Regions from separate parts of the Bradyrhizobium sp. UFLA05-109 genome, predicted to be linked through region 1. Evidence: predicted binding sites of a transcription regulator. Region 1 holds the regulator's gene; the other holds the start of a gene.

Region 1 (4,016 bases):
AGGAGCTCGCCGAGAACTACACGATCGCGATCGTCACCCACAACATGCAGCAGGCGGCGCGCGTCTCCGACAAGACCGCCTTCATGTATCTCGGCGAGCTCATCGAGTTCGACGAGACCAGCAAGATCTTCACGTCGCCCAGCGACCGGCGTACCCAGGACTACATCACCGGCCGCTTCGGCTGAGGAGACAGGAAATGGCTTCTGAACATACCGCAAAGGCCTTCGACACCGACCTCCAGGAGCTTACGCGGCTCGTTGCGGAGATGGGTGGCCTTGCCGAGCGCATGATCGTCGATTCCGTCGATGCGCTGATCCGCCGTGACGTCGCGCTCGGCCAGCGCGTGGTAGCAACCGACGCCGAGATCGACGCGCTCCAGAAGAAGATCGAGGAGCGCGCCGTGCTCACGATCGCGCGCCGCCAGCCGATGGCTGTCGACCTGCGCGAGATCGTCGGCGCCATGCGCGTTGCGACCGATCTGGAGCGCATCGGCGACCTCGCCAAGAACATGGGCAAGCGCGTCGCCGCGCTCGAGACCGATTTCCATCCGCTAAAGCTGTTCCGCGGCCTGGAGCACATGACCGACCTCGTGCAGCAGCAGGTCAAGTCGGTGCTGGACGCCTATGCCGCGCATGATCTGCCAGCGGCGATGATGGTGTGGAAGGGCGACGAGGAGGTCGACGCGATCTGCACTTCGCTGTTCCGCGAGCTCCTGACCTACATGATGGAGGATCCGCGCAACATTTCGTTCTGCATCCATTTGATGTTCTGCGCCAAGAATATCGAGCGGATCGGCGACCATGCGACCAACATCGCCGAGACCGTCTTCTATATGATCGAAGGTCAGGCCATCGCGGACAAGCGTCCGAAGGGCGACATGACCACCTTCGCCACGACCGTGCCGAACACTTAAGGAGCGACGACGCCATGGGCGCACGCATTCTGGTTGTTGAGGACGAGGAAGCGCTGACCGAGCTATTGCGCTATAACCTCGAAGGCGACGGCTACGATGTCGAGACGGTGATGCGCGGCGACGACGCCGACACCCGTCTCAAAGAGCACATCCCCGACCTGATCGTGCTCGACTGGATGCTGCCGGGCCTGTCCGGCATCGAGCTGTGTCGCAGGCTTCGCGCCAGGCCCGAGACCAAGCAGCTGCCGATCATCATGCTCACGGCGCGCGGTGAGGAGAGCGAGCGGGTGCGCGGGCTTGCGACCGGCGCCGACGACTACATCGTCAAGCCGTTCTCGGTGCCCGAGTTGCTCGCACGCGTGAAGGGCCTCCTGCGGCGTGCAAGCCCCGAGCGGCTTGCGACCATACTCGCCTATGGCGACATCGAGCTCGACCGCGAGAAGCGCCGCGTCGCCCGCTCGGGCAGGCCGATCGACCTCGGCCCGACCGAATATCGCCTCCTGGAGTTCTTCCTGGAGCATCCCGGCCGGGTGTTCTCGCGCGAGCAGCTGCTCGACAGCGTCTGGGGCCGTGACATCTATATCGATGAGCGCACCGTCGACGTCCATATCGGCCGTCTGCGCAAGCTGCTCAATCTCGGCCGCGAGCAGGATCCGATCCGCACGGTCCGCGGCGCCGGCTACGCGCTGGATGATCGTTTCGCGAAGGCTGAGCAAACGTAAAAAAAAGCGCGCCAAATGGCGCGCTGACGTTTCTCGATCAGGCGTCCCGGCCCTGCGCCGGGACGTTGTCGTTTGTGGCTGAACTCAGCGTGTTCCCGGCTTAGCCGGTGCGCGCCGACGATCCGCCGCCGGCTGGTAGGCGACGCGCGAGTGCTGCGCGCAATAGGGCAGGCCCGAGAGCGACTTGCCGCCGCAGAAGAAGAAATCCGGGCTCGAGGGATCGCCGACCGGCCAGTGGCAGGTCGCTTCGTTGAGCTCGAGCAGCGACAGGCGCTGGCTCATCGGTACGACATTGTCATAGGTGATGGGATCGGGCTCCACCTCGACCTCGAAGGCTTGGGCGAGGGCGGTGTTGCCGCGCGAGATCGGCCGGCTCACCCGCATCATGTGCTGCGCGGGGCGTGCCTTGCGCGGCCGGGGAGCCGCCGAGGACGGGGTCTTGGCGCGACCGGACAGGCCCAGCCGGTGCACCTTGCCGATTACGGCGTTGCGCGTCACATTCCCGAGTTCGGCAGCGATCTGGCTGGCCGAAAGCCCGGCTTCCCAGAGCTTTTTCAATTGCTCGACGCGATCGTCGGACCAGGTCAAAACCGTCATTGCACCCTTCCCCTCGCCGCGCGCCAGCCAATCCTTGGGGCCACGTGGCGATGTCTAAGCCTCGAAAAACCCGTGCCGTCAGAATCCCTTAAGGCTCGCCGGGCGCGAAAAACGCACCTGAACGTTACGCCGGTACATGAGGACTTAGAGGATCAGAACTGCTGCACGAGATGTCGTATCTGACAGGAGAAACGCTACAATATGGCGTGACTCCCGCGCAAGAGTCTGCGGCTCCGCGTCCACATGTTCCGTCTTAAAAAACTCTCAAAATCGCCACCGCAAGACTACGGGCCGCGCGCCTCGCACGGCCTTCTGGCGGCATTGACAGCGGTTTTTCCAAGCATAAAATGGTGTCACGTGCCGCCCTTAAAAGGCGGCACGTTTCGTTTTCCGGGCAGGTCAATGATGCGCTGCGCAACGCAGCCTCAGCCGGCCCCAACATCCAAGTGACCGTCATGACCAAGAGCGCCGCGACGCATCTGCTTCCCGTTTTCGCCAGGGCCGAGCTCGGCTTCGAGCGCGGCGAAGGCTGCTGGCTGGTCGCAACCAGTGGCGAGCGCTATCTCGATTTCACATCGGGTGTCGCCGTGAATGCGCTCGGTCACGCACATCCGCATCTGGTCAAGGCCCTGCAGGAGCAGGCGACAAAGCTCTGGCACATGTCGAACCTGTTCCAGAGCCCGGATGGCGAGAAGCTCGCGGTCAGGCTCTGCAACGAGAGCTTTGCGGACTTCGTGTTCTTCTGCAATTCCGGCGCTGAGGCGATGGAATGCGTGATCAAGGTGGTGCGCCGCTATCACGCCACCAAGGGCCATCCCGAGCGCTACCGCATGATCACTTTCGAGGGCGCGTTCCACGGCCGCACGCTGGCAACGCTCGCTGCCACGGGGTCTGCAAAATATCTCGAAGGCTTTGGTCCGCCGATGGACGGGTTCGACCAGGTGCCGCATGGCGATCTGGAAGCCGTCAAGAAGGCGATCGGCCCACAGACTGCGGGCATCCTGATCGAGCCGATCCAGGGCGAGGGCGGCGTGCGCTCTGCTCCTCCCGCATTCTATCGCGCGCTGCGCCAGCTCTGTGACGAGCATGGGCTGTTGCTCGCCTTCGACGAGGTGCAGACCGGCATGGGCCGCACCGGCGAACTCTTTGCACATCGCCGCCTCGGCGTAACCCCCGACGTGATGTCGCTTGCGAAAGCACTCGGCGGCGGCTTTCCGATCGGCGCGTGCCTTGCGACCGCCGAGGCGGCCTCCGGCATGACGCCCGGCTCGCACGGCTCGACTTTCGGCGGCAATCCGCTCGCCGTGTCCGCGGCGAACGCCGTGCTCGACGTCATGCTCAAGCCCGGTTTCTTCGATCACGTGCAGAAGATGTCGCTGCTGCTCAAGCAGAAGCTCGCCTCCGTGATCGACCGCCATCCGGATGTCGTCAGCGAAGTGCGCGGCGAGGGGCTGTTGATCGGCCTCAAGGCCGTGGTGCCTTCGGGCGATCTTGCCACGGCGCTGCGCAACGAAAAGCTGCTCACCGTCGGCGCCGGCGACAATGTGGTGCGCTTCCTGCCGCCCTTGATCGTCACCGAGGCGGAAATCGAGGAGGGCATCGCGCGGCTCGAGCGCGCCTGCACCGCGATTGAATCCACTCTCAAGACGCCGGCGGCAAGCTGATGAGCAAGACGCCCAAGCACTTTCTGGATATCAACGAGCTGCCGCTGTCGGAGCTCAAGAGCATGCTCGCCGCCTCCTCGGCCATGAAGGCAAAGCAGAAGGCGCATCAGCCGGTCAAGC
Region 2 (4,016 bases), on a different contig from region 1:
CACCCGCTTGTCATTGGGAACGAGGCCCCGCACGGCGAGCGTGCCGGTCGACGAATTGAGAGTGGGCGAGACATAGTCGAGGTGGCCCTCATGCGGATAGCCCGTCTCCGTCTGCAGCCCAACCTCGACCGGCAACTGCTTGAGGTCGGCGACGGTCAGTCCACGCCGCAGCGCCTCGGCGCGAATACGCAGGACGTCCTGCTCGTTGACCGTGAAGTTCACCCAGATCGGGTCCAGCGCCACGATGGTCGCGAGCTGCGTCGGGGAAGAGACGCCGACGAGCTCGCCGACCGAGACCAGGTGCGCGGTGACGATGCCGTCGAACGGTGCGCTGACCTTGGTGTAGCCATAGTTAATCGCCGCGAGACGCGTATTGGCCTGGGCCTGCTGCAGGCTGGCCTGGGCATTGTCGCGGGTGGAAGTGGAGGTATCCAGCGTCGACTGCGACACCGCCTGCCGCTGCACGAGCTCGGTCTGCCGCTTGAAATCGGCTTCTGCCTGCTTGACCGTAGCCTGCGCGCCGACTTCCGCCGCCTGCGCCTGCTCGAGCTTGAGCTTGTAGGTCTCGGGCTCGATCGTGAAGAGCTGTGTGCCTTCCTTGACGAAGGTGCCGTCCTGGTAGTCGATCGTCTGCAAGAAGCCCTGCACGCGTGCGACGAGGTCGACGCTCTTGATCGGCGCGGTGTTGCCGGTGGCCTCGACATAGCGAGTCACCGCGCGCTGCACGGGCACTGCGACATCCACCTTGGGCGGCGGCGGCGGCGCGTAGACGTTCTTCTGATCGCAGCCGCCAAGCGCAAGGAGGGTCGTCATCGCAGCGAGGAGCCGCCCGATCGGTCCGGACCGTTGATCGTGCCGTGCGGGACAAGCGAGATTCGCGCGCGTCATTGCGGTGTTCCCCGTCTGTTGTTGGCCTGCGGCAGGTCGCCTCCGCGATTTGATAGCAACAAACGGGGAGCCGTGGAACACCATAGCCGTGACGGCGCGATGGTCTTGCACTGCGAAGCGAGGCGCGACATGTGACAGTTTTGTCTGTAATTCTGCCAAATCCGCTTTTCACCGGGCGCATGATCGACCACAATTTCGACGGGCTGCGGATGATGGACGAGCCGATGGGGAGACTGACGACATGCCGATTTCGATCTGGCCGGCCTGCGCTGGCCTCGCGCTCGCCGCGATAATGGCCATGCCGGTGATGGCGGAGGATCTCAAGGCCGAGATTGCGCCGACGGGCAAATTGCGCGTCGCCATCGCTATCAGCCCGGCGGGCGGCGCGTTCTGGTCGACCAGGACCGAAGCAGGCTTCGCCGGCGTGCCCGTCGACCTCGGCAAGGCGATGGCGGCCGAGCTTGGCGTAGCAGTCGAATATGTGGTGCACAACAATTCCGGACAGATCACCGACGCGGCTGCGAAGGGGAGCTGGGACGTCACGTTCCTGCCGAAGGATCCCGAGCGCGAGACCAGGATGGCGTTCGGCCCGATCTACGAGGTCGCGGATGCGACCTATATCATCAAGCCAGGATCGGGCATCACCAGCTTCGCGATGCTCGATCAGCCCGACGTGAAGGTCGCTGCCGTCAACGCCACGACCACGATGCGCGGCGCGGTCGCGCATCTGAAGCACGCGAAGGTGACGGGCTATCAGACCTATGACGAGATCTTCGAACTCCTGAAGAACGGCGAGATCGACGCCTTTGCGCTGTCGCGCGACCAGCTCAACAAGATGGCGCAAAAAATTCCCGGCACGCGGGTGCTGGACGAGACCTTCAAGAAGACGGTCACTGCGGTCGCGGTGCCGCTCGGCCATTCGCAGGCGCTGGCATTCGTCACCAAGTTCATGACCGATGCGCTCGCCAATGGCACCTTGCGCAAGGCCTTCGATGTCAACGGCTTGAAGGACGCACCGATCCGCACGGAGTAGGTCGTTCTTTCGTCGAAACGAGCGCGCCGAAGATCTCGGCTGAACTCGCCGCCCAAAAAAGACGCAGCCTCGCGATGGGACATGCCGCGAACTGCGTCAAACCGACACAGACCTGTCATTCACGGCGGCTAGTTTGCCGCGCGTCGATGTCATATTTTTTGATCTTGGGGCAATAGAATGAAAAACAAACTTCTCGGCACGACCGCGATTCTCGCGGTCGCGACGGCGGTCGTGTGCGGCTCGCCGGTATTCGGTCAGGACGACTTCGACCGCGATCATCGCCATCACCACACCGAGACGCCGATCAAGCATCTCGTGGTCATCTTCAACGAGAACCGCTCTTTCGACAATTATTTCGCAACGTATCCGAATGCGACCAATCCGTCGGGCGCGATTCCCTTCGTTGCAAAGCCGCATACGCCGAAGGTGAACAACCTCGCCAACGCCAATTTGCTGACCAACAATCCGAACTACACCAACACGGCCAACGGCGCCGGCGCGACGAATCCTTTCCGTCTTGACCGCACCCAGGCCAACACGCAGTCGCAGAACCACGCCTACACGCCGGAACAGCAGGCCTATGACAACGGCAAGGCCGATCTGTTTCCGAAATATACCGGGCGCGGCACAGCTGGCGGCGTCGGCGCTTTCGGCACCACCGGCCAGGTGATGGGCTATTTCGACGGCAACACCGTCACGGCGTTCTGGAACTACGCGCAGCACTTCTCGATGAACGACAATGCCTATACCGACACCTATGGTCCGTCGACGGTCGGCGCGCTGAACGTGATTTCGGGCCAGACCAATGGCGCAGTGGCGGTGCTCGGCAATGCAGCGACGCAAATCATCCCGGACGGCCAAGGAGGCCTCACGGTGATCGGCGACCCTGGTCCTGCCTATGACCCTTGCAGCACCCCGGGCTATACGACGCAGGTCACGATGAGCGGCAAGAACATCGGCGACCTGCTCAACGATTCCGGCATTAGCTGGGGCTCGTTCATGGGCGGATTCGATCTTTCCGTTACCAACTCGAACGGTACCACCGGTTGCGCACGCAGCTCGTTCTCGACCGTCGTCGGCGCTACCAAGGCCGACTATGTTCCGCACCACGCCTGGTTCCAGTTCTACAAGTCGACCGCCAATCCGAACCATTTGCGGCCGAGCTCGGTCCATGCGATCGGCCACACCTATGAGAAGGATGGCAAGACCCTCGATCCCGCCAATCACGGCTACGATCTCGAAGATTTCTACGCGGCGGTGAAGGCGGGCAATCTCCCGGCGGTGTCCTACGTCAAACTGCCTGCTTATCAGGATGGCCATGCCGGCTATTCCGATCCCCTCGACGAGCAGCAGGGAACTGTTGACCTGATCAACTTCCTCCAGAAGCAGCCGGAGTGGCGCGAGACCGCTGTCATCATCACCTATGACGACTCCGACGGCTGGTACGACCACGCTTACGCCACGCCGACCAGCGCCTCCTACGACTCGACTGCCGATCAGCTCAACGGTCCCGGCCAGTGCGGCCTCGGCGCCGCCAAGCAGCCTCAGCAGAACGGCGTCGGCGGCAAGCCGGTGAACGGCCGTTGCGGTCCCGCCACCCGCGTGCCCTTCATCGTGATCTCGCCCTACGCCAAGACCAACTTCGTCAGCCACACCGCCATCTCGCAGGCTTCGGTGGTGCGGTTCATCGAAGACAACTGGCTGAAGGGCAAGCGCCTGGGCGGCGGCTCGTTCGATGCAACGGCTGGTTCGATCATGGACTTGTTCGATTTCGATCGGGACCATGGCCACGATCTCAGGATCGACGCGCTGTTCCTCGACCCGACCTCCGGCACGGTCGTGGTCAGCCCGCCGGACGAGCACCATCATCACTAAGACTATCGGACCCCGTATGAACAGCCGCATCGTGTGGCTCATCGGCGCCGGCCTGCTTTGCATGGCCGGCGTCGTCGTTGCGGCGGAGACGCAAGAACGCCCGGGTGCGAATCCGAATCCGGTTCGCCTCATGCGTCCGCCCGTCGCGCCGTTAACTGCGATGGCGCAGCTTGGGCGCGAGATATTCTACGACGCCTCGCTCTCCTCGTCCGGCGCGCTG

The links. The regulator PhoB, encoded in region 1, activates phosphate uptake and scavenging genes when phosphate is short. The targets are predictions, from matches to a motif close to TGTCATNNANCTGTCAT.
Region 2: a site for PhoB is predicted at 2,024-2,040, ahead of Q3C01_RS23410 (phospholipase C). Genes of this name have one in related genera too.

What each region holds. Positions count from the first base shown of each region.
Region 1 covers NZ_JBBIAR010000042.1:67,869-71,884, forward strand. The annotation lists gene pstB (phosphate ABC transporter ATP-binding protein PstB) at 1-185, shown strand, start outside; gene phoU (phosphate signaling complex protein PhoU) at 197-913, shown strand; gene phoB (phosphate regulon transcriptional regulator PhoB) at 928-1,635, shown strand; gene Q3C01_RS27860 (GcrA family cell cycle regulator) at 1,720-2,232, opposite strand; gene Q3C01_RS27865 (aspartate aminotransferase family protein) at 2,688-3,896, shown strand; gene argF (ornithine carbamoyltransferase) at 3,896-4,016, shown strand, end outside.
Region 2 covers NZ_JBBIAR010000032.1:50,678-54,693, reverse strand. The annotation lists gene Q3C01_RS23420 (efflux RND transporter periplasmic adaptor subunit) at 1-888, opposite strand, end outside; gene Q3C01_RS23415 (transporter substrate-binding domain-containing protein) at 1,130-1,921, shown strand; gene Q3C01_RS23410 (phospholipase C) at 2,099-3,796, shown strand; gene Q3C01_RS23405 (cytochrome-c peroxidase) at 3,813-4,016, shown strand, end outside.